Regions from separate parts of the Streptomyces sp. NPDC019224 genome, predicted to be linked through region 2. Evidence: predicted binding sites of a transcription regulator. Region 2 holds the regulator's gene; each other region holds the start of a gene.

Region 1 (9,945 bases), on a different contig from region 2:
GCGGCGTCCTCGGCGGGACGCTGCCCGAGCAGAGCGGGAAGTGGGCCGCCGCCCCGATACCGACGTGGGACGGCAAGCCGGCCGGCGGCATGCTCGGCGGCACCACCTTCGCCGTGCCGAAGAACAGCGAGAAGGCGGCGGCGGCCGTCGAGTTCGCCACCTGGATGACCACCACGGAGGACGGCATCAAGGCCCGTATCTCCTCCGGAACGTCCAGCGCGTTCCCGGCCGCGCTCGCCCTGCGCCCGGCCGCGAAGAACGCCTTCGACACCAAGTTCTACGGCGGCCAGGACATCTACCAGGTCTTCGAGGACGGCGGCGCCGCCATCAAGCAGGGCTGGACCTGGGGCCCCTCGATGGGTACCACCAACACCACCCTGAAGGACCAGTTCGGCAAGGTCGCCGGTGGCGGCTCCACCATCCCCGACGCGGTGAAGGCCGCCCATGACGCGACCGTCGCGGAGCTGACCAAGCGCGGCCTGAAGGTCGAGGGCTGACCGGATGAAAGCCCGCACCCGCGCCGCCGCGACCCTGCTGACCCCGTTCTTCGTCCTGTTCACCGCCGTGATGCTGATCCCGATCGGCTACGCGGTCTGGCTCAGCCTCTTCACCGAACAGCAGTCGGGGCTCGGCTTCGGCGGATCCGAGACGGTCTTCACCGGACTCGGCAACTACACGGCGGCGCTGGGTGACCGGGTCTTCCGCGAGGGCTTCCTCGTCCTTCTCGGCTACTGCGTCATCTACATCCCGCTGATGGTCGGCGGAGCCCTCGCCCTGGCACTGCTGCTCGACTCGGCGCTCGCCCGCGCCAAGCGCTTCTTCCAGCTCGCGCTGTTCCTGCCGCACGCCGTGCCCGGCATCATCGCCGCGATGGTCTGGCTGTACCTCTACACGCCGGGCCTCAGCCCCGTCGTCTCCGCGATGCACTCCGGCGGGATCGGCTTCGACTTCTTCTCGCCCAGTGGCGCGCTGCCGTCCATCGTGAACATCGCGCTGTGGGAGTGGCTCGGCTACAACATGGTGATCTTCTACGCCGCTCTGCAGGCCATCGACCGCTCCGTGCTCGAAGCGGCCACGGTGGACGGGGCGAGCGGCCCGCGCATCGCGTTCAGCATCAAGCTCCCGCTGATCCGCACCTCGGTCCTGATGGTCGTGCTCTTCACGATCATCGGCTCGCTCCAGCTGTTCACCGAACCCTTGATCCTCAACACCGGCTCCGGGTCCGCCGTCTCCTCCTCCTGGACACCGAACATGTACGCCTACACCGCGGCCTTCTCCCGCAACGACTTCGGACTCGCGGCCGCCGCCTCCGTACTCCTCGCGCTCACCGCCGCCCTGCTGTCCTTCGTCGTCACCCGCCTCACCGGCCGGAAGGGCGCACACGCATGAGCACCACGACCCGCAAGAACCTCTGGCTGTCGAAGGCGGCCGTCAACGGAGCCCTGCTCCTGGCCGTCCTCTACATGCTCTTCCCGCTCGTCTGGCTGCTCACCGCCGCCACCAAGGACACGGGCTCGCTGCTCTCCGGGGACACCTTCTCCTTCAAGGGCTTCGACCTCTCGAAGAACCTCTCGGACATCGCCTCGTACGGGGACGGCGTCTACTTCCGCTGGTACGGGAACAGCCTGCTGTACGCGGGGGTCGGGGCCGCCGTCTGCTCGCTGATCTGCGTCGCGGCCGGATACGCCTTCGACAAGTACGAGTTCCGGGGCAAGGAGAAGCTCTTCGGCCTGGTGCTGCTCGGTGTGCTCGTCCCCACGACGGCCATGGCCCTGCCCATGTACCTGCTGGCCAGCAAGATCGGCATCGTCAACACGTACTGGTCGGTGCTGATCCCCGTCCTCGTGAACCCCTTCGGCGTCTACCTCGCCCGGGTCTTCGCCGCCGGCTACATCCCGGCCGAGGCGCTGGAAGCCGCCCGCATCGACGGAGCGGGCGAACTGCGCATCTTCTTCTCCATCGGTCTGCCGATGATGATGCCGGGCTTCGTGACCGTCTTCCTCTTCCAGTTCACCGGAATCTGGAACAATTTCTTCCTCCCGCTGGTGATGCTCTCGGACCGCGAGCTCTTCCCGCTGAGCCTCGGCCTGTACTCCTGGAACACCAACACCCACAGCGAGCCCAGCTTCTACCCGCTCGTGGTCACCGGGTCCCTCCTCGCCGTCATCCCCCTGATCGTCGCCTTCGTCTCCCTGCAGCGGCACTGGAAGGCCGGGCTCACCGCCGGCAGCGTCAAGTAGCCCACCGCGTCTACGAGGAAGCCACCCATGCAGCCCACACCTGACCACCGGCCGTCGGTCCTGCTCGCGATGGGCCCGGACATCTACGAGCGCCTCTTCGAGCCGCGCCACCGCGCCCGGCTCACCGCCCTCGCCCGTACGGACCCCACCCTCGTCGCCCACGACCTGGCCGCCCCCGCCCCCCGCGTCGCCGCCGCCCTGGCCGAGGCCGACGTCCTCCTCACCTGCTGGGGCGCCACCCCGCTCACCGCTCAGGTCCTCGCCGCCGCGCCCCGGCTGAAGGCGGTCGTCCACGCGGCGGGCTCGGTCAAGCACCACGTCACGGACGCCTGCTGGGAACGCGGCCTGGCCGTCTCCTCGGCGGCCGGGGCCAACGCCCTGCCCGTGGCCGAGTACACCCTCGCCACGATCCTGCTCGCCAACAAGCGCGTCCTGCGCTCCGCCCACGTCTACCGCGAGGTCCGCGCCGACCACGACTGGCGGGCCGAACTGGACGGGGCGGGCAACTACCACCGTACGGTGGGCGTCGTCGGCGCCTCCCGCATCGGCCGCCGCGTCATCGAACTGCTCCGCCCCTTCGACCTGCGGGTCCTGCTGTACGACCCCTTCGTCACCGCCGACGAGGCGGCTCGGCTGGGCGTCGAACCGGTCACCCTGGACGAGCTGTGCGCCCGCGCCCACGTCGTCTCGGTGCACGCTCCCCAACTCCCCGAGACCCACCACATGATCGGCACCCGCCAGCTGTCGCTGATGCGCACCGGGACGACGCTGATCAACACGGCCCGCGGTTCCCTGATCGACGAGGCGGCCCTGCTGCGGGAACTGGTCCCGGGCCGGCTGCACGCCGTACTGGATGTGACGGACCCCGAACCGCCGCCCGCCGAATCCCCGTTGTACGAGCTGCCGAATGTGCTTCTGACCCCGCATGTGGCGGGCTCCCTCGGCAACGAACTGCACCGGATGACGGACCACGCACTGGACGAGCTGGAGCGGTACGCGCAGGGCCGGCCGTTCGCGGACCCGGTGCACCCGGCGGCGCTCGGCCGCTCCGCGTAGCGTCCGCGCAACGCGAAGGCCCGGTCCCCCGCGCGGGGGACCGGGCCTTCACCGCTTCACGCGGTCAGCCGTGCGTCAGTGGGAGTGACCGTGGCCGTGGCCGCCGGCCTCCGGCTCCTCATCGGCCGGCTTCTCGACGACCAGGGTCTCGGTCGTGAGCAGCAGCGACGCGATGGACGCGGCGTTCTCCAGGGCGGAGCGGGTGACCTTGACCGGGTCGATGACGCCGGCCTTCACCAGGTCGCCGTACTCGCCGGTCGCGGCGTTGAAGCCCTGGCCCTTGTCGAGCTCGGCGACCTTCGAGGTGATGACGTAGCCCTCGAGGCCGGCGTTCTCGGCGATCCAGCGCAGCGGCTCGACGGCGGCGCGGCGGACGACCGCGACACCGGTGGCCTCGTCGCCGGTCTTGCCGAGGTTGCCCTCCAGGACCTTGACGGCGTGGACGAGGGAGGAGCCACCACCGGAGACGATGCCCTCCTCGACCGCGGCGCGGGTCGCGGAGATGGCGTCCTCCAGACGGTGCTTCTTCTCCTTGAGCTCGACCTCGGTGGCGGCACCGACGCGGATCACGCAGACACCGCCGGCCAGCTTCGCCAGGCGCTCCTGGAGCTTCTCGCGGTCCCAGTCGGAGTCCGTGGCGTCGATCTCGGCCTTGATCTGGTTGACGCGGCCGGCGACCTCGTCGGCCTTGCCGCCGCCGTCGACGATGGTGGTGTCGTCCTTGGAGACGGTCACGCGGCGGGCGGTGCCCAGCACGTCCAGACCGGCCTGGTCGAGCTTGAGGCCGACCTCCTCGGCGATGACGGTCGCACCGGTGAGGGTGGCGATGTCGCCGAGCATGGCCTTGCGGCGGTCACCGAAGCCCGGCGCCTTGACGGCGACGGCGTTGAACGTGCCGCGGATCTTGTTGACGACCAGGGTCGACAGGGCCTCGCCCTCGACGTCCTCGGCGATGATCAGCAGCGGCTTGGAGCCACCGGCCTGGATGACCTTCTCCAGGAGCGGCAGCAGCTCCTGGATCGAGCCGATCTTGCCCTGGTGGATCAGGATGTACGGGTCGTCGAGGACGGCCTCCATACGCTCCTGGTCGGTCACCATGTACGGGGACAGGTAGCCCTTGTCGAAGGCCATGCCCTCGGTGAAGTCGAGGTCCAGACCGAAGGTGTTGGACTCCTCGACGGTGATGACACCGTCCTTGCCGACCTTGTCCATGGCGTCCGCGATGAGCTCGCCGACCTGGGCGTCCTGCGCGGAGAGCGCGGCGACGGCGGCGATGTCGGACTTGTCGTCGATCGGGCGGGCGGTCGCGAGGAGCTCCTCGGACACGGCCTTGACCGCGGCGTCGATGCCCTTCTTCAGGGCGGCCGGGGAGGCGCCGGCGGCGACGTTGCGCAGACCCTCGCGGACGAGCGCCTGGGCGAGGACGGTGGCGGTGGTCGTGCCGTCACCGGCCACGTCGTTGGTCTTGGTCGCCACCTCCTTCACCAGCTGGGCGCCGAGGTTCTCGTACGGGTCGTCCAGCTCGACCTCGCGCGCGATGGTGACACCGTCGTTGGTGATGGTGGGGGCACCGAACTTCTTGTCGATGACGACGTTGCGGCCCTTGGGGCCGATCGTCACCTTCACCGTGTCGGCAAGCTTGTTGACGCCGCGCTCGAGGGCGCGACGGGCGTCCTCGTCGAACTTCAGGATCTTCGCCATGGAGCTGAACTGTCCTCTCAAAACAAGAACTGCGCCCCTGCCGCCCGGCTAGTCATTTCGCACAGGGGGCCAGGGGCGCAGAACAGAAGCAAACGTGGGTGAATTACTTCTCGATGATCGCGAGCACGTCGCGGGCCGAGAGGACGAGGTACTCCTCGCCGTTGTACTTCACCTCGGTGCCGCCGTACTTGCTGTACAGCACGACATCGCCGGTCTTGACGTCGAGCGGCAGGCGCTCGCCGTTCTCGAAGCGGCCCGGGCCCACGGCCAGGACGACGCCCTCCTGGGGCTTCTCCTTGGCGGTGTCCGGAATAACCAGGCCGGAGGCCGTGGTCTGCTCGGCGTCGAGCGGCTGGACCACGATGCGGTCCTCGAGCGGCTTGATCGCAACCTTGGAGCTGGCGGTCGACACGATCCGGTCTCCCCCTTCGGAGATCTCACGGGGTTTAACAGTCTTTGGGATGGCGACCAGGTGGGCCCGTCGTCGCGGGTGCCGGACCTGCCGGTCGCACAGTACTGCTGGCACTCTCCAGTGGGGAGTGCCAGCACTGAGACTATGACCGCGATTAGCACTCGGTCAAGCGGAGTGCCAATTCCCGCCCCTCATGGCGTACGCGGGACCTCCGGCCCGTACGGCTGCGGCTGCGGCTGCGCAACGTTCCGGACACCGTAGGGACAACACGGGGCCCGCCCGGTCCGTTCCGGTGGACGGTGGTGGCATGCGCATACGGATCTCCGGCACGGACCGCCCGGCCCCCTCGCGTCCGGGGGCGGTACTGACCGGCTGCCTCGACGTGGTGCTCGGCCTGCTGCTCATCGCCCTGGAGGCGGTGCTCTGCGCGGTCTTCGTGTACGTGTACGCGGGCTCCGAACCCCGGCCCCCGAACCCGGACACGGCGGAGGCCGGACCGTCCGGGATGGACTGGTCCGGCACTCTCGTCCTCGCCACCGGCACGGCGGTGGCCTGCCTGATCGGGATGGTGCTGCTGCGCCACGGGCTGCCGATCGCGGGCGTCATCCAGCTGATCGGCGCGTTCCTGCTGTGCGTCCTGACCCTGATGACCTGGCACAACGCCCCCGGCGAGGCGGACTCCGCGCCCGGGGCCACCCGCGTGTGCGCCCCGGCGGGCAGGAGCGCACCGGCCGGCGGCGGGTGCGCCCTTCCCTACACGTAGTCCTCCAGGCGGGCCACGGCGTACCCCTTGTCCGTGACGACCTTCATGACGGACCGGATCAGGTCGGGCATGCTGCCCTTCCATTCCTCCTTGCCGCGGAAGTGGGTGAGGATGATGTCGCCGGGGTGCAGGTCCTGGTCCTCCCCGCGCCACTCCATGCGGTCGGGGAACGCCTCCGCCTCCCACAGGGGCACGGCGGTGATGCCGCAGGACTTGGCGATCTTCAGGGTGTCGGTGTTGTAGTTGCCGTACGGCGGCCGGAAGATCCGGGGCCGCTTGCCGAACTGCTGCTCGATGACGTCCTGCTGGCCGCAGATCTCGTGCTTCTGCTCCTCGTAGGACAGGCCCGGCAGGTAGCGGTGGTTGAGCGTGTGGTTGTGGAGCGCGACCCCGCGGGCCTGGGCGTCCTTGAAGTACGTGTAGTCGTCGCGCACCAGGTAGTCGCTGAGGAAGGCGCTGTACGGGATGTTCAGCTCCGACATCATCTTCAGCAGCTCGGGGTCCTTGTCACCCCCGTCGTCCATCGTCAGGAAGACGACCTTGTCCTTGGTGGGGACCCTGGTGAAGACCGGCGGCAGCGAGTCGTCCTGACCCTCGACCTCGAAGCCCTTACGGGTCGTGAGGTGCGGCTTCTTCGCGGGCGGGACGGGCGCCGCGAGCGGCGGGCCCGCCAGGCCCCACTTCTTCGCGGCGACCGCGCGGGCGGCCTGGGCGAGCTTCGCCTTCTCCGCCTGCGCCGCGCGGGTGCCCAGCGCCCCGGCCACCGGCTCCGCCGGCCCGCCTTCCCGACCCGCCTGGGGCTTCGCGCCCCGGGCCGCGCCCGGGTCTCCGTCCCCGGCCGCACAACCCGACGCCGCGGCGGCGACCAGGAGCGCGGCCAGCACCGCGCAACCCGGCCGGCGCCGCGGGCGGCCGCGCCCCCGCCGCACCCGCTGCCACCCGCCCGTCAACGCACCCGGCTCGCGACCATTCATGGTCATTTTTTCCTTTTGTCGTACTGGCTGCATGGCGCCGGATCCTGCCAGTACGAACAAGGGCCGCGGCCCCGACACCGCCACCCGGGGCCGCACGCTCCCCCGGGTGGCGCACAGGGACGGGGCCGAACAGGGCCGCGCGGGTCTCAGGCGTTGCGCAGGGCCTCGACGTCCAGGCGCCTCATGCCGAGCATCGCCTTCATCGCGCGGGCGGCCTTCTCCGGGTCCGGGTCGGTCAGGGCGTCATCGAGGCCCGGCGGGACGATCTGCCAGGAGAGGCCGTACTTGTCCTTGAGCCAGCCGCACTGGCTCTCCTGGCCGCCGTCGGAGGTGAGCGTGTCCCACAGCCGGTCCGCCTCCTCCTGCGAGTCGCACTCCACGGAGAGCGAGACGGCCTCGGTGAAGGGGAACTCGGGCCCGCCGTCGAACGCGACGTACTCCGCGCCGTCCAGCTGGAACCGCACGGTCATCGCCTTGCCCTCCTCGCCGGGGGAGGCGGCGGTCCAGCGGGTGACGTCGAGGACGCGCGAGTCGCCGCCGATGACGGAGACGTAGTAGTCGGCGGCTTCCTCGATCCGGTCCTTCTCGAACCACAGGAACGTGGTGACCTTCTGCATGGCCCTCTCCTCACATACGGGGACAAAGTGTCGTGAAGGGTAGACCGCGCGAGCGCCCCGGACTCATCGCCCCGCCGGGGCCTTCAGGCAGGGCCCAGCGACTCGAAGCGCCAGCGGTGCACCGCCCGGGTGACCAGGTCCGCGTCCGGCTCGGGCAGCTCCGGCAGCTCGTCGGCGTGACCGCCCTGCCACCAGGTGATGACCAGGACCCGGTCCTGCGGGGCGCGCAGCAGCTCGCTGCGGAGCGGGGAGCCGGGCAGCTCGGCGGCGCGGGCACGAGCCCACTCCAGGAGCTCGCCGCCCCGCCCCTCGGCGGCGCGGGCCTCCCACATCAGGGCGGTGACCGGGGCGCTCATGAGTAGAGGTTGTCCTTGCTGATCTCGTGCACGTGGTCGTGGTCGTGCGCGTGGCCGTGGGCGCCCGGGACGTGAGTCTCGGTGACCGGCAGCGAGGAGTCGGCGGACAGCTCCAGGTCGGAGGCGGGCCGGTTGCGGGCCACCATCTCGGCGCCGAGGGCGGCGACCATCGCCCCGTTGTCGGTGCACAGCTTCGGGCGGGGCACGCGCAGCCGGATGCCGGCCCGTTCGCACCGCTCCTCGGCGAGCGCGCGCAGCCGGGAGTTGGCCGCGACGCCGCCGCCGATCATCAGGTGGTCGACGCCCTCGTCCTTGCAGGCGCGGACGGCCTTGCGGGTGAGCACGTCGACGACGGCCTCCTGGAAGGACGCGGCCACGTCCCGCACCGGCACCTCCTCGCCGGCCGCCCGCTTGGCCTCGATCCAGCGGGCGACGGACGTCTTCAGGCCGGAGAAGGAGAAGTCGTACGCGGGGTCGCGCGAGCCGGTCAGACCGCGCGGGAAGGCGATGGCGGCCGGGTCTCCCTCCCTGGCGAGCCGGTCGATGACCGGGCCGCCGGGGAAGCCGAGGTCCAGCACCCGGGCGATCTTGTCGAACGCCTCGCCGGCCGCGTCGTCGATGGTCGCGCCGAGGGGCCGCACGTCGTTGGTGATGTCGGGCGCGAGCAGCAGCGAGGAGTGCCCGCCGCTGACCAGGAGCGCCATGGTGGGCTCGGGCAGCGGCCCGTGCTCCAGCTGGTCGACGCAGATGTGGGAGGCCAGGTGGTTGACCCCGTACAGCGGCTTGTTCAGCGCGTACGCGTACGCCTTGGCGGCGGAGACGCCGACGAGCAGGGCGCCCGCGAGGCCGGGTCCGGCGGTGACGGCGATGCCGTCGAGGTCCCGGGCGCTGACGCCGGCCTCCTTCAGGGCGCGCTCGATGGTGGGGACCATCGCCTCCAGGTGCGCGCGGGAGGCGATCTCCGGGACCACGCCGCCGAAGCGGGCGTGCGTCTCGACGCTGGAGGCGACGGCGTCCGCGAGGAGCGTGGTGCCCCGGACGATGCCGACGCCGGTCTCGTCGCAGGAGGTCTCGATACCGAGTACGAGGGGTTCGTCAGCCATCAGTCAGTCTCGTTTTCTTGTACGTCTTCGTGTACGTGGAGGCGCATGACGAGTGCGTCGATGTTGCCCGGCTGGTAGTAGCCGCGGCGGAAGCCGATCGGCTCGAAGCCGAAGCGTTCGTAGAGCTTCTGGGCGCGGGTGTTGTCGACGCGGACCTCCAGCAGCACCTCGGCGCACTCGAAGGCCGTGGCGTGCTTGAGCAGGTCGGTCAGCAGCTCGGAGCCGAGCCCGCCGCCCCAGTGGTCGCGGGCCACGGCGATGGTCTGCACGTCGGCGAGGTCACCGGCGGCGGCGAGGCCCGCGTACCCGACGATCCGGCCGGTGACCGGGTCCTCGGCGACCACGTAACGGCGGGTCGCCGCCGGGCCGCGCGCGTGCGCCAGCTCGGACCAGAACATGCCGGCCGACCAGGCGTCCTCCGGGAACAGCTCGTGTTCCAGGGCGAGCACCGGGTCGATGTCCCACCAGCGCATCTCGCGCAGCACCGCGGTCGTGACGGTCACTTCGGGGTGACCACCTTGTAGTTCTTCGGGACCTGCGCGTCGGGCCTGCGGAGGTAGAGCGGCTGCGGCGGCAGCAGCTCCTCACCGGCGGCGAGGCGCTCGGCCGCGAGGCCCGCCAGGGCGCCCGCCGCGAGGTGCTCGGGGCCGCGCGCGTCCGGGAAGGCGTCGGGGTAGAGCACCGCGCCCGCGCCGACGACGGGCAGGCCGGCGAGCTGCTCCG
Region 2 (9,945 bases):
TCACCTCGACGTGCACGATGAGGTCGCCGCGTCCCCCGCCCCTCAGGTGGGTGATGCCGCGCCCGTGCAGCGGGACGGACTGGCCGGACTGGGTGCCCGGCCGGATGTCGACCTCCTCCAGGCCGTCCAGCGTCTCCAGCGGCACCTTGGTGCCGAGGGCCGCCGCCGTCATGGGGATGGTGACCGTGCAGTGCAGATCGTCGCCGCGGCGCTGGAACACCGCGTGCGGCAGCTCGTGGATCTCGACGTAGAGGTCACCGGCGGGGCCGCCGCCGGGGCCGACCTCGCCTTCACCCGCGAGCTGGATGCGGGTGCCGTTGTCGACACCGGCGGGGATCTTCACGGTCAGCGTGCGCCGCGAGCGGATGCGGCCGTCGCCGGCGCACTCCGGGCAGGGGGTCGGCACGACCGTGCCGAAGCCCTGGCACTGCGGGCAGGGGCGCGAGGTCATGACCTGGCCCAGGAAGGACCGGGTGACCTGGGAGACCTCACCGCGGCCGCGGCACATGTCACAGGTCTGCGCGGAGGTACCGGGGGCCGCCCCCTCGCCGCTGCACGTCGTGCAGACGACGGCCGTGTCGACCTGGATGTCCTTGGTGGTACCGAAGGCCGCCTCGGCGAGGTCGATCTCCAGCCGGATCATGGCGTCCTGGCCGCGCCGGGTGCGCGAACGGGGTCCGCGCTGCGACGAGGTGCCGAAGAACGCGTCCATGATGTCGGAGAAGTTGCCGAAGCCGCCCTGGCCGAAGCCGCCCGCGCCGCCGCCCCCGGACTGGGAGAGCGGATCGCCGCCGAGGTCGTAGACCTGCTTCTTCTGGGCGTCCGACAGCACCTCGTAGGCGGCGTTGATCTCCTTGAACCGCTCCTGGGTCTTCGGATCGGGGTTCACGTCCGGGTGCAGCTCGCGGGCGAGCCTCCGGAACGCCTTCTTGATCTCGTCCTGGGAAGCGTCGCGGCGCACGCCGAGTACGGCGTAGTAGTCCGTGGCCACTTACGACTCCGCCAGGATCTGTCCGACGTAACGTGCCACTGCGCGTACCGCTCCCATCGTTCCGGGGTAGTCCATGCGGGTCGGTCCGACCACGCCGAGTTTGGCGACTGCTTCGTCGCCCGAACCGTAGCCGACCGCGACGACGGACGTGGAGTTGAGCCCCTCGTGGGCGTTCTCGTGCCCGATGCGTACGGTCATGCCCGAGTCCTTGGCCTCGCCGAGCAGCTTCAGCAGCACGACCTGTTCCTCCAGTGCCTCGAGCACCGGCCGGATCATCACCGGGAAGTCGTGTCCGAAGCGGGTGAGGTTGGAGGTGCCGCCGATGATCAGCCGCTCCTCCGTCTCCTCGACGAGGGTTTCGAGCAGGATCGAGAGGACGGTGGACACGGTTCCCCGGTCCTCGCTCTCGAAGGATTCCGGCAGGTCCTGCACCAGCTGCGGGACGTCCGCGAAACGGCGTCCCACCACCCGGCTGTTGAGCCGGGCCCGCAGATCCGCGAGCGAGGTCTCGCCGAACGGCGCCGGGCAGTCGACCAGCCGCTGTTCGACCCGGCCGGTGTCCGTGATCAGCACGAGCATCAGCCGCGCCGGAGCCAGGGACAGCAGTTCCACGTGCCGCACCGTCGAACGGGTCAGCGAGGGGTACTGCACGACGGCGACCTGCCGGGTCAGCTGCGCGAGCAGCCGTACGGTCCGGCCCACGACGTCGTCGAGGTCGACCGCGCCGTCGAGGAAGTTCTGGATGGCGCGGCGCTCCGGCGACGAGAGGGGCTTGACGCCCGCGAGCTTGTCGACGAAGAGCCGGTAGCCCTTGTCCGTCGGGATGCGGCCCGCGCTGGTATGGGGCTGGGCGATGAAGCCCTCCTCCTCCAGCACCGCCATGTCGTTGCGGACGGTCGCCGGGGAGACCCCCAGCTTGTGCCGCTCCGTGAGCGCCTTGGAGCCGACGGGCTCCTCGGTCCCGACGTAGTCCTGGACGATGGCGCGCAGCACTTCGAGTCTGCGTTCGCTGAGCATCGCGCGCACACCTCCAGCTGTCCATCTCGGTGGTTCTCGGGCCGTTCCCGGGATTCCTCCTGGCACTCGGTGCGTACGAGTGCCAGCGATCCCCGGCCAGTGTACGGCGACGGGGTGGCTTCCTAGCAAGGGCGACCGGCCATCCCGGCCGAGCGACCGCGCAGGTCGCTGCCGATAGCGTCGTCCCATGGATGCCTCTTGGGAAGACTTCGGGTGGGAGCGGCTCGGTCACGGGGTGGGCCGCCGGCGCCTTCCTGGCTGGGACGCGACGGCGTTGCTGGTGGCCGGGACGGACGGGGTGCTGCTCTGCGACACCGGGGCGTCACTGCGCGAGGGGGTCGAGCTGCGCACGCAGGCGCAGGCGCTGCTCGGCCGGAGGGTGACGCACATCGCACTCAGTCACCCCCATTTCGATCACGTGCTGGGCACGGCCGCCTTCGCCGGGGCCCGGGTGTACGGCGCCGCGGGTACGGCGGAGCTGCTGCGGCGGGGGGCTGACGAGGTGTACGCCGACGCGGTGGCCCAGGGCCTGCCCGGCCCGGACGCCGCCGAGTCCGCCGATGTGCTGGTGGCTCCGCGCGAGGAGGTGTACGGGGAGTGGACGCTGGACCTGGGCGGCCGGGAGGTGCTGCTGGTGAACGTGGGCGCGGCGCACAGCGGCCACGACCTCGCGGTGCTGGTCCCGGGCTCCCCCGCGCTGGTGTTCTGCGGCGACCTGGTCGAGGAGTCCGGCGAACCGCAGGCCGGCCCGGACGCCCACCCCGCACGCTGGCCGGCGGCGCTGGACCGGCTGCTGGAGCTGGGCGGCGAGGACGCGCTGTACGTGCCGGGGCACGGGGCGGTGGTGGACGCGGCGTTCGTCCGGGCCCAGCGGCAGGCATTGGCCGGGCGGTTCGGAGTGTCGTAGCGGGGGAAGGCGGAACGGCCGGGGGGCCACCCGGTTCGGCGTGTCGCGGGTCTTCCCCGCTTATCGTCGTGCGATGCGCAGCTACCAGCCCGATCTGACCCCGCCGTGGAAGAAGTCCGCCCCCGCCCCCGAGGTGCCGGCCGAGCCCGATCTGGTCGTGGAGGAGGCGGTCACCGGTTTCTGCGGTGCGGTGATCCGGTGCGAGAAGACCGCCGAGGGGCCGACGGTGACCCTGGAGGACCGGTTCGGCAAGCACCGGGTCTTCCCGATGGCGCCGCGCGGCTTCCTGCTGGAGGGCCGGGTCGTCACGCTGGTGCGCCCGTCGGCCGGCGGACCTGTGCGGCCCGCGCGTACGGCCTCCGGTTCGGTGGCGGTGCCCGGGGCGCGGGCGCGGGTGGCGCGGGCCGGGCGGATCTATGTGGAGGGGCGGCACGACGCGGAGCTGGTCGAGCGGGTCTGGGGCGACGACCTGCGCGTCGAGGGCGTGGTCGTCGAGTACCTGGAGGGCATCGACGACCTGCCGGCGATCGTGCGCGAGTTCGCGCCCGCGCCGGGCGCCCGTCTGGGGGTACTGGTCGACCATCTGGTGCCCGGCTCCAAGGAGTCCCGGATCGCGGCCCAGGTCTCGGACGGCGACGTCCTGGTGGTCGGCCATCCGTACATCGACGTGTGGGAGGCCGTGAAGCCCGCCTCGGTGGGCATCGCCGGCTGGCCGGTGGTGCCGCGCGGGCAGGACTGGAAGACGGGCGTGTGCCGGGCGCTGGGCTGGCCGGAGAACACCGGCGCGGCCTGGCAGCGGATCCTGTCCTCGGTCCGCTCCTACCGGGACCTTCAGCCCGAGCTCCTGGGCCGGGTCGAGGAGTTGATCGATTTCGTCACCCTTCCGGACTGAGGTCCGGCGGGCCTCCCCGTCACCCCCGGCAAGCCGGTGCGGCGGATCCGCGGAGGGGTCCGGCGCCGGACGTCGTCGGATTCGTACGCCCGGTGCGCGCCAGGGTGAGCCTCCGCTCAGTCCACCAGATCGCGCACCACCGCGTCGGCCAGCAGGCGGCCGCGCAGGGTCAGCACGGCCCGCCCGTCGTCGAACGGCGCCGGTTCCAGGAGGCCGTCGTCCACCGCGCGACGGGCCGCCGCGAGCCCCGCGGGGGCCAGCAGCGAGAGCGGGCAGCCGTCGACGAGCCGCAGCTCCAGCAGGATGCGCTCGACGCGGCGGTCCTCGGCGGACAGGATCTCGCGTCCGGCGCCCGGTGACCGCCCCTCGGCGAGCGCCTGCGCGTACGCCCCCGGGTGCTTCACGTTCCACCAGCGCACGCCCCCGACGTGGCTGTGCGCCCCGGGCCCGGCGCCCCACCAGTCGGCCCCGCGCCAGTACAGCTCGTTGTGCAGGCAGCGGCCCTCGGGCGTGCGGGCCCAGTTCGACACCTCGTACCAGGAGTAGCCGGCGGCGGCCATCGCCTCGTCCGCGATGAGATACCGGTCGGCGTGCGCGTCGTCGTCGGTCATCGGGATCTCGCCGCGCTTGATCCGCCGGGCGAGCCCGGTGCCCTCCTCGACGATCAGCGCGTACGCGGAGACGTGGTCGGGTCCGGCGCCGATCGCCGCGTCCAGCGAGGCGCGCCAGTCGTCGTCGGACTCGCCGGGGGTGCCGTAGATCAGGTCGAGGTTGATGTGCTCGAAACCGGCCGCCCGCGCCTCGGCGACGCACGCCTCGGGCCTGCCCGGGGTGTGGGTGCGGTCGAGGATCTTCAGGACGTGCTGCCGGGCGCTCTGCATGCCGAAGGAGATCCGGTTGAAGCCGCCCTCGCGCAGCTCGGCCAGGTAGGCGGGGCCGACGGACTCGGGGTTGGCCTCGGTGGTGATCTCGGCGTCGTCCGCGAGCCCGAACTCCTCGCGGATGGCCGCCAGCATCCGGACCAGGTCGGCGGCGGCCAGCAGGGTCGGTGTGCCGCCGCCGACGAAGACCGTGCGCACCGGGCGGGGGTCGTCGCCGAGGACCTTGCGGGCCTGGCGGATCTCACCGATCAGGTGGGAGGCGTAGTTGTCCCGGGAGGCCAGCGCACCGCCGGAGCCGCGCAGCTCGGTCGCGGTGTAGGTGTTGAAGTCGCAGTAGCCGCAGCGGGCCGCGCAGTACGGCACGTGCAGGTAGAAGCCGAGCGGGCGGCCGGCTGCGCCTTCCAGGGCGTGGCGGGGCAGCGCCCCGTCGTCGGGCACGGGTTCACCATCGGGCAGTACGGAAGGCATACCGTCCATTGTCGCGCGCCGCCCGGCAACCGGACGCCACGCCCTTCTCCTCCCCGCCCGGGCCTACTCGGCCTGGAGCACCAGCAGCGCCAGGTCGTCGTCCGGCGGGCGCTCGGCGAAGTCGTGCACGGCGTGCTTGATGCGCTCCGCGATCCCCTCGGCGCTCAGCCCCGCGCAGCCGGACAGCGCCTGCGCGAGCCCGTCGCCGTCGTCGAACATCTGCCCGCCCGAGCGCCGCTCCGTGACCCCGTCCGTCACGCAGAGCAGGCTGTCGCCGGGGGCCAGGTCGAAGCTCTGGGTCTCGTAGACGGCGTCGTCCATGAGGCCGAGCAGCAGCTGAGGCTCGGCGGCGGGCCGCACGGTGCCGTCGGGGCGCAGCAGCAGCGGCAGCGGGTGGCCGGCGCTGGCCAGGGTGCAGCGGGCACCGCCGCCGGGCAGCGGCACCAGTTCCCCGTACAGCAGGGACAGGAAGCGGGACTGCCCGCCGTTGTCCGCGGAGTGCTGGCCGCCGGCGGCGGCGACCATGAGCGCGGCGGCCTCGGCGGCCTCCATCGCGTCGTCCAGGAGCAGCCGGTTGAGCCGGACCAGGACCTCGTCGGCCTGGAAGCCCTCGCGGGCCAGCAGCCGCAACCAGGGGCGCGCGAGGCCGGTGACGACGGCGGCCTCGGGGCCGCTGCCCTGGACGTCGCCGAGCACGAAGCACCAGCGGCCGCCGGGGCACGGGAAGATGTCGTAGAAGTCGCCGCCGACGACGCCGTCGTCGCTCGGCTCGTAGACGAGGGAGCTGGCGACGCCCGGTATCCGGGCGACCTTGCTGGGCAGCAGCCCCCGCTGCAGGATGCGGCTGATGGTGGCCTGCCGGGTGTAGGCGCGGGCGGCGCCGACGGCGAGGCCGACCCGGCGCACGAAGTCCTCGATGAGGGCCGTGAGCTCGTCGGGGAGGCGGACGGTCGACTCGCGGCCCAGGAGCACGGCTCCGAGGGTGCGGCCGCCCGAGGTGATCCGGTAGGCGAACGCGACGCCCTCCTCCTCGTCGGGCGGCTCGCCGTCCTCGGTACCGCCGGGCCACGGCATGGAGACGGCACCGGTGCCGACGCGCTCCGGGAGCCGGAGCGGGTCGCCCTCCAGCAGGGCGCGCAGCGCCGGGATCTGCTCCTCGTCCACGTGCCAGACCTTGGCGAGGCGGGGGACGGCCGCGGGGCCGCCGCTCTCGGGCTCCAGCCAGATCGCGCACCAGTCGGCGAGCCGGGGGACGAGTAACTGTCCGGCGAGGGCCGCCACGATGTCCTCGTCGAGCTGCCCGGCCAGCAGGTCGGACGCCTCGGCGAGGAAGGAGAGCGCGCCGCGGCCGGCCCAGTCGCCGTCCTCGCGGGCGGTGCGCCGGGCGGTGGGGGCGAGCAGTTCGGCGGCGCGCAGTCCTCGGGCGAGCCCGGTCTCGCCGCGCCCCTCGGGGAACGGATTCCAGTCGTCCACGGGCAGTCTGGCCCAGACGGTCTTCGTACCCGTGCGGTAGGTGATGCCCCACCGTTCGGCGAGGGCGGCGACGATGTCCAGACCGCGACCGTAGTCGGCGGGATCGCCCACGCCCTCGGCACTGTGGCCGTGGTCGCCGCGGACCGTGCGGGCGGGGTGGTGGTCGGAGACCTCCAGGACCAGTGCGGACGCCTCGTCCTCGGTGGCCTCCTCCAGCCGGAAGAGCAGTTCGACCGCGGTGCCCGCGTGGACGACGGCGTTGGTCACCAGCTCGCTGACGATCATCGCCGCGTCCTCGGACAACCGCTCGCTGAAGCCCACCGCCGCGGGCAGGCCGAGCCCGGTCCACTCGTCGAGCGCGGCGGTGACGAACCGCCGGGCCGCGGAGGGCGCGAGGAGGTTGCCGGGCAGGCTGGTCCGGGCGACCGGCTGCGTGCCCGTGGCGGCTGTGGTTCCGGGACGCTGCACGATGTCCCGCTGCAAGGGAATGGACCCCACAGGGCGGCTCCTGACCTGTTCTCGCTCTGCCTGTTTCTCCGTTGTGCGCCGCTGACGACACGGACAGAGTGACAGATCGGTCCTCCCCGCACGCGCCGAGTTACCGAAGTGATGGGTGAAGACGTCGCGAGAAAAACGCGCCGGCCCCCGCGCCGGAGCGCGCGGGGGCCTTCGGAGGGGCGTACGAGGATGCCGCGGGCGCCGGCGGGGTGCCGGTCACGCCTCGCGGGAGCCTGCGTACATCTCCTCGATCAGGTCCTTGTAGGCGCGCTCGACCACGGGCCGCTTCAGCTTGAGGCTGGGCGTGACCTCGCCGTGTTCGATGTCGAGGTCACGCGGGAGCAGCCGGAACTTCTTGATGGTCTGCCAGCGCTGGAGGCCCTCGTTGAGCCGCTTGACGTAGCCGTCGATCAGTTCGACGGTCTTCGGGGAGGCCACGACGTCCGCGTAGGACCTGCCCTCCATGCCGTTCTCGGCCGCCCAGCCGAGGATGGTGGGTTCGTCGAGGGCGATCAGCGCGGTGCAGAAGTTACGGTCCGCGCCGTGCACCAGGATGTTGGAGACGAACGGACACACCGCCTTGAACTGGCCCTCGACCTCGGCGGGCGCGATGTACTTGCCGCCGGAGGTCTTGATCAGGTCCTTCTTGCGGTCGGTGATCCGGAGGTAGCCGTCCACGGAGAGTTCGCCGATGTCGCCGGTGTGGAACCAGCCGTCGGCCTCCAGCACCTCGGCGGTCTTGTCCGGCAGGCCCTGGTAGCCCTGCATGATGCCGGGGCCGCGCAGCAGGATCTCGCCGTCGTCGGCGATGCGCACCTCGGTGCCGGGCAGCGGTTTGCCGACCGTGCCGGTGCGGTAGCACTCGCCGGGGTTGACGAAGGACGCGGCGCTCGACTCGGTGAGGCCGTAGCCCTCCAGGATGTGGATGCCGGCGCCGGAGAAGAAGAGCCCGATGTCGGGAGCGAGCGCGGCGGACCCGGAGACGCAGGCGCGGAGCCGACCGCCGAAGGCCTCACGGATCTTGGCGAAGACCAGGGTGTCGGCGACCTTGTGCCTGGCGCCGAGCGCGAAGGGTACGGACGCCTTGCCGGTGCGCCGGAAGTTGTCCTGCGAGACGCGGGCGTACTCGCGGGCGACGCCGGCCGCCCACTGGAAGATCTTGTACTTGGCCCCGCCGCCCGCGCGCGCCTTGGCCGCGACCCCGTTGTAGACCTTCTCGAAGATGCGCGGGACGGCGGCCATGTAGGTCGGCTGGACGACCGGCAGGTTCTCGATGATCTTGTCGACGCGGCCGTCGACGGCGGTGACGTGGCCGACCTCGATCTGCCCGGAGGTGAGGACCTTGCCGAAGACGTGGGCGAGCGGCAGCCAGAGGTACTGGACGTCGTCCTTGGTGATCAGGCCGGTGGAGACGGTGGCCTTGGCCATGTACGACCAGTTGTCGTGCGGCAGCCGTACACCCTTGGGGCGGCCGGTGGTGCCCGAGGTGTAGATGAGGGTCGCCAGCTGCTCGGAGGTGATGGCGTCGACGCGCTCGCGGACCGCCTCCGGGTTCTTCGCGAGGTGCTCGGCGCCCAGGGCCTCCAGCTCGGCCAGGGTGAGCACCCAGCCCTCGGGGTCGCCCTCGGCCGGGCCCGCGCCCTCGGCGTCGATGACCACGACATGGGCGAGGTCCGGGAGCTCGGCGCGCCGCTCGCGGGCCTTGGCCAGCTGGGCCGCGTCCTCGGCGATCAGGACCCGGCTCTCGGAGTCGGAGAGGATGAACGCCGACTCCTCGGCGTTGGTGGAGGGGTAGACCGTGGTGGTCGCGGCGCCCGCGCACATGACCCCGAGGTCGACGAGGATCCACTCGACCCGGGTGGACGAGGCGAGCGCGACGCGTTCCTCCGGCCGCACGCCGAGCGCGATCAGCCCGGCGGCCACGGCGTACACCCGCTCGGCGGCCTGCGCCCAGCTGAGCGACTTCCACTCGTCCGGTCCCTCGCCTCCGGCCGCGGGGACGGGGTAGCGGTAGGCCTCCCCGTCCGGAGTGGCCGCCACCCGGTCGATGAAGAGGGTCGCCACGGAGGGCGGGCGGTTATCGATCATGGTCTGTGTGTCGCTCACGACATCCTCCGGGCCTGCGGCGGTACTTCACGACCGGCTGCTGGTTGATGTGATCCTGCGTGCTGCGATCCCGCTTGCTTAACTGACGAGTAACCAAGAAGTCGTGCTCAGGGTAGAGCGCCCGCGCGCCCCGCGTAAGAGGCAATCGGATCCCGCTTGATAACGAACGGCCCCCGTGTCGCAGCGCGCTGCGATACGGGGGCCGCCGGGCCTGCCTGCCAGGACTACTTCTTGGCCTTGCCTTCTCCGGCGGACTCGTCGGTCGACAGCACGGAGATGAACGCGTCCTGCGGCACCTCCACGTTGCCGACCATCTTCATCCGCTTCTTGCCCTCCTTCTGCTTCTCCAGCAGCTTGCGCTTACGGGAGATGTCGCCGCCGTAGCACTTGGCGAGGACGTCCTTGCGGATGGCGCGGACGGTCTCACGGGCGATGACCCGGGAGCCGATGGCCGCCTGGATCGGCACCTCGAAGTTCTGGCGGGGGATGAGCTTCTGCAGCTTGGCGACGAGGCGTACACCGTACGCGTACGCCTTGTCCTTGTGCGTGACCGCGGAGAACGCGTCGACCTTGTCGCCGTGCAGCAGGATGTCGACCTTGACGAGCTGGGCCGACTGCTCGCCGGTGGGCTCGTAGTCGAGGGAGGCGTAGCCACGGGTCTTGGACTTCAACTGGTCGAAGAAGTCGAAGACGATCTCGGCGAGCGGCAGGG
Region 3 (9,945 bases), on a different contig from region 2:
GCTGAATGAGGATGACGGGAAAGCTGACTCGGAAGTGGCGTGCCAGAAGCGCGGCCGTACGCTCGTCCATCCGGCCGCCCTCCGGAAACCTCTCAGCGGACAGCCAGGACCTGATGCCTTCCCTCGGCGCCAAGAGGTTGCGGGCAAAGGCGTCACAGCGCCTCTCACCCGGAGTTCTTCCGTCGTTCAGCGCATGAACCTGGGCACCGTCATTCCACAACAAGTGCCCGAGTTCGTGAGCGAAACTGAATCGCTGCCGTTCAGGCACGTCACATGCGCGGACAGCGATGAGAGTCGTATCGCGAGCAGGGTCGGTGGCGGTGAATCCTTCGGCGCCCTTCGGCAGCCTCAGTACCGCTGTGTCCACACCGGTGAGCTGCTCAATCAGTTCATCCACATCGGCGATGGGGGCGCAGCCCAGATGAAGAGCCGCTCGGACCCGTTCAGCCAGCTCACTGGCCTGCTCTTCCCCCGGAAGCTGCTCGTCCGGGATCTGCAGACGTCCCTGCGGCTTTCGCTGCTGCGTGGTGTTCGTCCCCAGCTTGTCCAGACGGGCATCCAATTCCAGCACTTCGAGGGTGCGCCGAAGCGCCTCCTCACGTTCCGCAGCCGTCACCTCGTCGGTTCTGGCCGCGATCTGGACCCTCTCGCGTACTGGGTCGCCACTGGTGAGCAGCCGTACCGGGATGTCCAGCGCGACGGCGAGGCGGTCCAACTCCGCGAGCGTCACGTTGGCGCGCGCGCCGGTCTCGATACGGGTCAAGGTCGGTTGGGAGAGCTGGGCGCGTCGCGCGAGGTCACGCTGATTGAGCCCAGCGCGCTCACGTTCGCGGCGGATCCGCTCCCCCACACGTACGAGATCCACGTAGCACCTCCTTGTTGAATCTATTTTACTGGCCTGATTCACGATGGCCAGTCGTATGTCTATCACCCGGGACTGACAGGGGAGGCCAGGCGCGTACCCCTGCCCGGTCGGCCCCACCGGCAGCGTCGGCTCCGAGTCCGGGCGACGGCCGGCCGGTCACCCCGGACGCCGTGTCCGACCGCTTCCTCACCCGCCTCGTCGATGGCCTCGACGCGGGCCGGCCCGGTGCCCGTACACGCAACGACACCGGCCCCCGGGGAGGAGTCCCCGGGGGCCGGTGTCGTTGGTACTGCTGAACCGCCGATCCGTCAGGATCAGAAGTCCATGTCACCGCCCGGCATGCCGCCCGGAGCGGCCGCGGCGGCCTTCTCCGGCTTGTCGGCGATGACGGCCTCGGTGGTGAGGAACAGCGCGGCGATCGACGCGGCGTTCTGCAGGGCGGAGCGCGTGACCTTCGCCGGGTCGAGAATGCCCTCGGCGATCATGTCGACGTACTCGCCGGTCGCGGCGTTGAGGCCGTGACCGATCGGCAGGTTGCGCACCTTCTCCACGACGACGCCACCCTCGAGACCACCGTTGACGGCGATCTGCTTGAGCGGGGCCTCCAGGGCGAGCTTCACGGCGTTGGCGCCGGTCGCCTCGTCACCCTCGAGCTCCAGCTTCTCGAAGACGGCCGAGGCCTGGAGCAGAGCCACGCCACCACCGGCGACGATGCCCTCCTCGACGGCGGCCTTGGCGTTGCGCACCGCGTCCTCGATGCGGTGCTTGCGCTCCTTGAGCTCGACCTCGGTGGCGGCACCGGCCTTGATGACGGCCACGCCGCCGGCCAGCTTCGCCAGACGCTCCTGGAGCTTCTCGCGGTCGTAGTCCGAGTCGGAGTTCTCGATCTCGGCACGGATCTGGTTGACGCGGCCCTGGACCTGGTCGCTGTCACCGGCGCCGTCGACGATCGTCGTCTCGTCCTTGGTGATGACGACCTTGCGGGCGCGGCCGAGCAGGTCGAGACCGGCGTTCTCCAGCTTGAGGCCGACCTCCTCGGAGATGACGGTGCCACCGGTGAGGATGGCGATGTCGCCGAGCATGGCCTTGCGGCGGTCACCGAAGCCCGGGGCCTTGACGGCGACGGACTTGAAGGTGCCACGGATCTTGTTGACGACCAGGGTCGACAGGGCCTCGCCCTCGACGTCCTCGGCGATGATCAGCAGCGGCTTGCCGGACTGCATGACCTTCTCCAGCAGCGGAAGGAGGTCCTTCACGTTGCTGACCTTGGAGTTGACGATCAGGATGTACGGGTCGTCGAGGGACGACTCCATGCGCTCCATGTCGGTGGCGAAGTACGCCGAGATGTAGCCCTTGTCGAAGCGCATACCCTCGGTGAGCTCGAGCTCCAGACCGAAGGTCTGGGACTCCTCGACGGTGATGACGCCTTCCTTGCCGACCTTGTCCATGGCCTCGGCGATGAGCTCGCCGATCTGGGTGTCGGCGGCGGAGATGGAGGCGGTCGAAGCGATCTGCTCCTTGGTCTCCACGTCCTTGGCCTGCTCCAGGAGGGCGGCGGAGACGGCCTCGACGGCCTTCTCGATGCCCCGCTTGAGAGCCATCGGGTTCGCACCCGCGGCCACGTTGCGCAGGCCCTCGCGGACGAGCGCCTGGGCGAGAACGGTGGCGGTGGTCGTACCGTCGCCGGCGACGTCGTCCGTCTTCTTGGCGACCTCCTTGACCAGCTCCGCACCGATCTTCTCGTACGGGTCCTCCAGCTCGATCTCCTTGGCGATGGAAACACCATCGTTGGTGATCGTGGGGGCGCCCCACTTCTTCTCGAGGACGACGTTGCGACCCTTGGGGCCAAGGGTGACCTTGACGGCGTCGGCGAGCTGGTTCATGCCGCGCTCGAGACCGCGCCGGGCCTCCTCGTCGAACGCGATGATCTTGGCCATGTGAAGTGGTCCTCCCGGACAGGGGTGGATTGCTCCGGACCGAGTGGCGCCCGCGACGGACGGCCTGCGTGCCTGGCGGTTCCTTGCCCCGCCACGCCTGCGGGCCTCACCGGCCCGGTCCAAAATTCTGTCACTCTCACCTGGAGAGTGCTAAGCCAATGATTAGCACTCGGCACCGTCGAGTGCAAGCGCCTCCACCGGCATGTGGACGGCGGCCCGGGACCTGCGGCACGCGGGCCCGGTACGCGCGAAGGGTCCGTACCCCCTGGGTACGGACCCTTCGTACGTGCGTAGCGTCGCGGCCGACGTGTCGTGCCGGGCCGGGCTCAGCCGACGGCGAGCTTGACCATGTCCGCCTGCGGCCCCTTCTGGCCCTGCGAGATCTCGAACTCCACCCGCTGACCTTCTTCGAGGGTGCGGTAACCGTCCATCTGGATCGCGCTGTAGTGGACGAAAACATCCGCACCACCGTCGACCGCGATGAAGCCGTACCCCTTCTCCGCGTTGAACCACTTGACGGTGCCCTGAGCCATGCCTAACTCCCCTGTAACGTGTGTGCGCCGGAACGCGCCGACCGCGGCTGAATGTATCTGCCCAACTGCCCTCTGCAACAGGTCAGTCGGACGAAAATTCTGCGCACCACCGATCGCCCGAATGCGGGGAATTCACAGGTTTCCAGGGCAAGTCGGGCCCGGCAAAGGTGACTTATGGTGCAAGAGGTCCAGGCACATTGGCTGCATCTGGTCGTGGGGCGGCGCATTCTCATACGCGGGCGGCACGGGCAGCGAAGGGGACTTCCCACACTCTACCCCGCTCAACCATGCAGAATTGCCCCCTCCGCTTCTCTCGCGGAGGGGGCAATTCCGGTAATTCCGTGAAGGCGGGGGCCGCTCCCGGCGGCCCCGGGGCTCAGCAGCCGCCGGCGACGGCGGGGATGATCGAGACGCCCGCCCCGTCCGGGGTGACCGCGTCGAGGCCGCCCTCGAAGCGCACGTCGTCGTCGTTGACGTACACGTTGACGAAGCGGCGCAGCTTGCCCTGGTCGTCCAGGACGCGGGCGGCGATGCCCGGGTGGTCCTTCTCCAGCGACGCGATGACCTCGGAGAGGGTCGCGCCCTCGGCCGGGACCTCGGCCTGGCCGCCCGTGTAGGTGCGGAGGATGGTGGGGATGCGGACCTTGACGCTCATGGCGGGTGCCCTTCGGGGAAGTCTCGGGTGGTCGGAGCGGATCAGCTGGTGGCGAGTCCGGCGGCGCGGAAGGCGTCCAGGCTCGGGCGGATCGTGGCGGTCGCCTGCGAGGTCTCGGCCACCGCGTCCAGCGTCTTGAGACCGTCACCGGTGTTCAGGACGACGGTGGTGAGCGCCGGGTCGAGCAGACCGGCCTCGATCAGCTTCTTCGTCACGCCGACCGTCACCCCGCCCGCCGTCTCGGCGAAGATGCCCTCGGTGCGGGCCAGCAGCTTGATCGCGTCGACGACCTGCTCGTCGTCGACGTCCTCGACGGCGCCGCCGGTGCGCCGGGCGATGTCCAGGACGTACGGGCCGTCGGCCGGGTTGCCGATCGCCAGGGACTTGGCGATGGTGTTCGGCTTCTGCGGACGGACCACGTCGTGACCGGCCTTGAAGGCGGTGGAGACCGGGGAGCAGCCCTCGGCCTGGGCGCCGAAGATCTTGTACGGCTTGTCCTCGACCAGGCCGAGCCTGATCAGCTCCTGGAGCCCCTTGTCGATCTTCGTGAGCTGCGAGCCGGACGCGATCGGGATGACGATCTGGTCGGGCAGCCGCCAGCCGAGCTGCTCGCAGATCTCGTACGCCAGCGTCTTGGAGCCCTCGCCGTAGTACGGGCGCAGGTTGACGTTGACGAAGCCCCAGCCCTCGCCCAGCGGGTCGCCGATGAGCTCGGAGCAGAAGCGGTTGACGTCGTCGTAGTTGCCCTCGATGCCGACCAGCTCACCGCCGTACACCGCGGCCATGACGACCTTGCCCTGCTCCAGGTCGTGCGGGATGAACACGCAGGAGCGCAGGCCCGCCCGGGCGGCGGCGGCGCCGACCGCGCCGGCGAGGTTGCCGGTGGAGGAGCAGGACAGGGTGGTGAAGCCGAAGGCGCGGGCGGCCTCGACGGCGATCGCGACGACGCGGTCCTTGAAGGAGTGCGTCGGGTTGCCGGAGTCGTCCTTCACGTACAGGCCGCCGGTCACGCCCAGCTCGCGGGCGAGGTTGTCGGCCTTGACCAGCTTGGTGAAGCCGGGGTTGAGATTGGGCTTGTCGGCGACGTCGGAGGGCACCGGCAGCAGCGGCGCGTAACGCCAGATGTTGTCCGGGCCGGCCTCGATGCGCTTCTTCAGCTCCTCGGGAGAGCCGCTCGGCAGGTCGTACGCCACTTCGAGCGGCCCGAAACAGGACGCACAGGCGAAAAGGGGACCGAGGGCGAACCGCTCGCCGCACTCGCGGCAGGAAAGAGCCGCGGCGGGACCGAGGTCGACGGTGGATTCGGTGGATGCTGTGACAGTCTCAACAGCCATGATGGCGAGGCCCTTTCTCCTCATCTTCCCCACGACGCGTTTCGTCGTGAGACGGAATTGGCACCTTCCCCACCTGACCTCGCGGTCGGCAGGAGGGTTGCCGGGACTTCAACGGGCCGTTCCCTCTGTCCCTCTGGATGAGCGCTGTGGCACCGGATCATGGATCCAGGCGTTTGTCGGCGGACCGACCCCGGCATGCGAGGGCTGTCCGCGTTGTTCAAGACTGTAACCGAAGCACCGGGCCGGTGAGATAGCCGTCCGTACCGCGAGATGGATCACACACAGGGAGTATCGACCGTGCTCGAAGAGGTCGAACGCTGGCTGACCAGGCGTTCCTGGTCAGCCGCCGACCGTCCGCCGGCGAGCGCGCAGGCCGCCGCGCACGGGCCGCACGGTACGGGCGTGAGCGTCGTTCTGCCGGCCCTCAACGAAGCCGAGACCGTCGGCGACATCGTCGCGACGATCCGGCGCGAGCTGATGGAGAAGGTCCGCCTGGTCGACGAGCTGGTGGTGATCGACTCGGGCTCCACGGACGCCACCGCCGAGGTCGCCCGCCGCGCGGGTGCCCGGGTCGTCCACCGGGACAGCATCCTGCCCCGCCTCCCCGCCGTGCCCGGCAAGGGCGAGGTGCTCTGGCGCTCGCTCCTGGTGACCGGCGGCGACATCCTGTGCTTCATCGACGCGGACCTGAAGGACTTCTCGGCCGACTTCGTCTCCGGCATCGTCGGCCCGCTGCTGGCCGACCCCGAGGTGCAGTTCGTCAAGGCCATGTACGACCGGCCGCTCGGCGAGGTGGCCGGCCAGGGCGGCCGCGTCACCGAGCTGGTGGCCCGGCCGCTGCTGAACCTGCACTGGCCGCTGCTGGCCGGCTTCGTCCAGCCGCTGGGCGGCGAGTACGCCGTACGCCGCTCGCTCCTGGAGCGGCTTCCCTTCCCGGTCGGTTACGGGGTCGAGCTCGGCCTGCTCGTCGACGCCCTGCACACCGTCGGCCTGGACGCCCTCGCCCAGGTCGACGTCGGCGTCCGCGTCCACCGCCACCAGGACGGCCAGGCGCTCGGCCGGATGGCCGCCGCCATCTACCGCACCGCGCAGGTACGGCTCTCCCGCGGCCATCTGGTCCGCCCCTCGCTCACCCAGTTCGAACGCGGGCCCGACGGATTCGTCCCGCACACCTACCCGGTCGACACGCAGGAGAGGCCGCCGATGCGGGAGATCGAGGAGTACCTGGCACGGCGCGCGGCCTGATCACGAACCCATCCGGTCCGACTTCGTACGTTTGGGCGGTTCCGGATCGGGCTAGATTCCGGCCATGGTCTCCGAGCACGCCCCCCAGCCCGCTGCCCAGGTCCTCGTCGCGTCCAACCGCGGCCCCGTGTCGTACACACTGGGCGAGGGCGGCTCCCTCGAAGCGAAACGGGGCGGGGGCGGACTCGTCTCCGGCCTCAGCGCCGTCGACGACAAGATGTGGGTCTGCGCCGCGCTCGGCGCCGGCGACCGGGAGGCGGTGCGCAGAGGGGTCGGCGAGCCGGGCGTCCGCATGCTCGACATCGACGCCGACGTGCACGCCGACGCGTACAACGGCATCGCCAACTCCGTGCTGTGGTTCGTCCACCACATGCTGTACCAGACGCCCGTCGAGCCCGTCTTCGACGCGGAGTTCCGCAGGCAGTGGGCCTCCTACGAGGCGTACAACCGCGCCTTCGCCGAAGCGCTCGCCGAGGAGGCGGGCGAGGGCGCGAGCGTCCTGGTGCAGGACTACCACCTCTCGCTCGTCCCCGGCATGCTCCGCGAACTGCGCCCCGACCTCCGGATCGGCCACTTCTCGCACACCCCGTGGGCCCCCGTCGACTACTTCCGGCTGCTCCCCGACGACATCGCCGAACAGCTGCTGCGCGGCATCCTCGGCGCCGACCGCGCCGCCTTCCTGACCCGCCGCTGGGCGGACGCCTTCATCGGCTGCTGCACGGAGATCCTGGGCGGCACCGGCCGCACCCGCATCGGGGTGCACGGCCTGGGCGCCGACGCCGGATTCCTGCGCCGCCGCGCGCACGAGCCGGACGTCGACGAGCGGATGGCGGCCCTGCGCGAACAGATCGGGCCCGGCCGCAGGACCATCGTCCGGGTCGACCGCACGGAACTGTCCAAGAACATCGTCCGGGGCCTGCACGCCTACCGCGCCCTCCTCGACGAACGCCCCGAGTGGCGCGAACGCGTGGTGCACGTGGCGTTCGCCTACCCCTCGCGCCAGGACCTCGCGGTCTACCGGGAGTACACCGCGGAGGTCCAGCAGCTCGCCGACGCGATCAACAAGACGTACGGCACGGCGGACTGGACCCCGGTCGTCCTGCACGTCAAGGACGACTTCGCCCGCTCGCTCGCCGCGTACCGGCTGGCCGACGTGGCCCTCGTCAACCCCATCCGCGACGGCATGAACCTGGTCGCCAAGGAGGTCCCGGTCGTCTCCGACGAGGGCTGCGCGCTGGTCCTCTCCCGCGAGGCCGGCGCGTACGAGGAACTGGGCGAGCACGCGCTCACGGTCAACCCGTACGACGTCTCGGCCACCGCCGACGCCCTGCACGAGGCGCTGACGCTCCCGGACGACGTGCGCGCCGCCCGCTCGGAACGCCTGGCCGAGGCGGCCACCGCGCTGCCGCCGCAGCAGTGGTTCCTGGACCAGCTGGAGGCGCTGCGCGCGGGCTGAGGGCGGGTTTCGCAGGCCCCGCGCTACGCCAGCCGCTCGGCGAGTGAGCGCAGGTAGTCCACGACGGCGCCCGGGCCGGGCACCGACAGGTCGGCGCGCTCGGCCAGCTCCGGCACCTCGGCGCTCCCGCTGCAGATGAGCAGGCCGGGCACGGGGTTCGCCTCGTCCGTGCGCAGCTTCTCCACGGCGGCGTAGGCGGCGAGGTCGCCCAGGTCGTCGCCCGCGTACAGCACGGACGTGGCGCCGGTCTCGCGCGCGTACTCGGTGAGCGCGACGCCCTTGTCCATGCCCGGCGGACGCAACTCCAGTACGAGCCGCCCCGGTTCGACGATCAGCCCGTGCCTCGCGGCCAGCTCGCCGAGGGGTCCGCGCAGCGCCTCGAACGCGGCCTGCGGGTCGGCGGCACGCCGGGTGTGCACGGCGAGGGCCCGCCCCTTGTCCTCCGTCCAGGTCCCACCCCGGAAGCCGAACTCCTCCAGTACGCCCGGCAGTTCGGCGCGCACGGCGTCGACCCCGGGAGGCGGGGCCGGGGCGTGCACGGTCCCGGTCGCGGCGTCCCAGCGCTCGGCGCCGTAGTGCCCGAGGACGACGAGGTGGTCGAGCCCGGCGACCCCGGCGAACCCGCCGTACCGCACGGCGACCTCGGCGGGCCGCCCGGTGATCACGGCCACCGACCCGACCCGCGGCGCGAGCGCGGCCAGCGCCTCGACGGTCCCGGGGTGCGCGCGCGCCTGCTCCGGGTCCGGCACGATGTCCGCGAGCGTCCCGTCGAAGTCGAGCGCGACGAGGGCTCCGGCCGGGCGGGCGAGGATGGCGTCCAGGCCGGCGCGGCCGGGGGCGGTGGCGGGGGTGTACGGATGGCTGCCCATGCGGTGAGCGTATCGCCGCGGCCCCCCGAGCGCGGGCGGGACCGGAGCCCCGGACCCCTCGGACACGCCACCCCGGGCGCACCGGCCCTACCGCCTCCCCCGCCTCGCCTCCCGTACGCGCCGGAGGCGGTTCACCGTCACCGGATCCTCCTCCAACGCCCGCCGGTCGTCCAGCAACGCGTTCAGCAGCTGGTAGTACCGGGTGGGCGACAGCCCGAGCCGCTCCCGGATCGCCCGCTCCTTCGCCCCCGGCCCCGCCCACGACTGCCGCTCGACCGCCAGGACCGCGCGGTCGCGGTCGGACAGCGGGGCGGGCTCGTCGGGAGTGTCCGAAGGGCCGTTCGGGGGATGGGCGGTCATATCAGCCAATATATGGCGCGGCCCGCCCCCGCGCCCGCTCGGCCTGCCACCGCCTCCGCCACCTACTCCGCCGCCTCCGCCGCCGCCGATTCCCGGGCTATCCGCTCGAGCACGCTCTCCGGGCTCGCCCCCGGCTCCACCGCCTTGCCGATGTTCTCCTTGATCGACTCGCTCGCCCGCGCCCAGGACGTCTTGCCGAACGGGTAGAACTCCGCCTGCGGCAGCGCCGCCAGGAACTTGTGCAGCGGCTTGAACCGGGGGTCGTCCTCCATCGACGCCGACGCGCTGCTCGTGACGGGCAGCATGTCGTACGTGTCGGCGAACTCGATCACGTTCTTGTCGGTGAACAGGAAGTCGAGGAACTCGCCGATCGGGCGCCGGTGGTCGTTCTGCCTGAAGCCCATGATCCAGTCGGCGACGCCCATGGACCCCTCGGTGGGACCCTTCGCGCCGGGGAGGGGGACCATGCCGACCTCGACGCCCTTCCGCTCGGCCTCCTCCATCAACGTGGGGTGGCCGTTGAGCATGCCGACCTGCCCCTTCGCGAACGCCTCGAAGGCCTTCGCGCGGTTGAGCCCGCCGGGTGCGACGGGGCCGGTGAGGCCCTTGTCCACGAGGTTCGACTTCAGCCAGTCGAACGTCCTGACGTTCTCCTCCGAGTCGATGGCGTACGAGCCGACGTCGTCGGTGT

Evidence for each region. Region 2 encodes HrcA, which represses chaperone genes, less so after heat shock. Its sites were predicted from a motif close to TTNGCACTCNGNNNNNCNGAGTGCNAA; they were not measured.
Region 1: a site for HrcA is predicted at 5,564-5,590, ahead of groES (co-chaperone GroES). Genes of this name have one in related genera too.
Region 3: a site for HrcA is predicted at 2,965-2,991, ahead of groL (chaperonin GroEL). Genes of this name have one in related genera too.

Annotation. Positions count from the first base shown of each region.
Region 1 covers NZ_JBEYCF010000003.1:164,337-174,281, reverse strand. Annotated here, with positions in the region: gene ABZ564_RS03455 (sugar ABC transporter substrate-binding protein) at 1-497, shown strand, start outside; gene ABZ564_RS03450 (sugar ABC transporter permease) at 502-1,389, shown strand; gene ABZ564_RS03445 (carbohydrate ABC transporter permease) at 1,386-2,240, shown strand; gene ABZ564_RS03440 (hydroxyacid dehydrogenase) at 2,268-3,296, shown strand; gene groL (chaperonin GroEL) at 3,372-4,997, opposite strand; gene groES (co-chaperone GroES) at 5,101-5,409, opposite strand; gene ABZ564_RS03425 (DUF6234 family protein) at 5,717-6,172, shown strand; gene ABZ564_RS03420 (polysaccharide deacetylase family protein) at 6,163-7,122, opposite strand; gene ABZ564_RS03415 (VOC family protein) at 7,293-7,763, opposite strand; gene ABZ564_RS03410 (hypothetical protein) at 7,847-8,119, opposite strand; gene tsaD (tRNA (adenosine(37)-N6)-threonylcarbamoyltransferase complex transferase subunit TsaD) at 8,116-9,222, opposite strand; gene rimI (ribosomal protein S18-alanine N-acetyltransferase) at 9,222-9,725, opposite strand; gene tsaB (tRNA (adenosine(37)-N6)-threonylcarbamoyltransferase complex dimerization subunit type 1 TsaB) at 9,722-9,945, opposite strand, start outside.
Region 2 covers NZ_JBEYCF010000002.1:121,812-131,756, forward strand. Annotated here, with positions in the region: gene dnaJ (molecular chaperone DnaJ) at 1-991, opposite strand, end outside; gene hrcA (heat-inducible transcriptional repressor HrcA) at 992-2,008, opposite strand; gene ABZ564_RS02040 (MBL fold metallo-hydrolase) at 2,196-2,915, shown strand; gene ABZ564_RS02045 (DUF3097 domain-containing protein) at 2,989-3,807, shown strand; gene hemW (radical SAM family heme chaperone HemW) at 3,924-5,165, opposite strand; gene ABZ564_RS02055 (ATP-binding SpoIIE family protein phosphatase) at 5,220-7,112, opposite strand; gene ABZ564_RS02060 (long-chain fatty acid--CoA ligase) at 7,344-9,233, opposite strand; gene lepA (translation elongation factor 4) at 9,458-9,945, opposite strand, start outside.
Region 3 covers NZ_JBEYCF010000013.1:128,694-138,638, reverse strand. Annotated here, with positions in the region: gene ABZ564_RS11635 (XRE family transcriptional regulator) at 1-865, opposite strand, end outside; gene groL (chaperonin GroEL) at 1,180-2,802, opposite strand; gene ABZ564_RS11625 (cold-shock protein) at 3,129-3,335, opposite strand; gene ABZ564_RS11620 (MoaD/ThiS family protein) at 3,712-3,990, opposite strand; gene thrC (threonine synthase) at 4,032-5,324, opposite strand; SAM riboswitch class I at 5,342-5,468, opposite strand; gene ABZ564_RS11610 (glucosyl-3-phosphoglycerate synthase) at 5,622-6,569, shown strand; gene ABZ564_RS11605 (trehalose-6-phosphate synthase) at 6,634-8,025, shown strand; gene otsB (trehalose-phosphatase) at 8,049-8,894, opposite strand; gene ABZ564_RS11595 (DUF3263 domain-containing protein) at 8,982-9,254, opposite strand; gene ABZ564_RS11590 (extracellular solute-binding protein) at 9,317-9,945, opposite strand, start outside.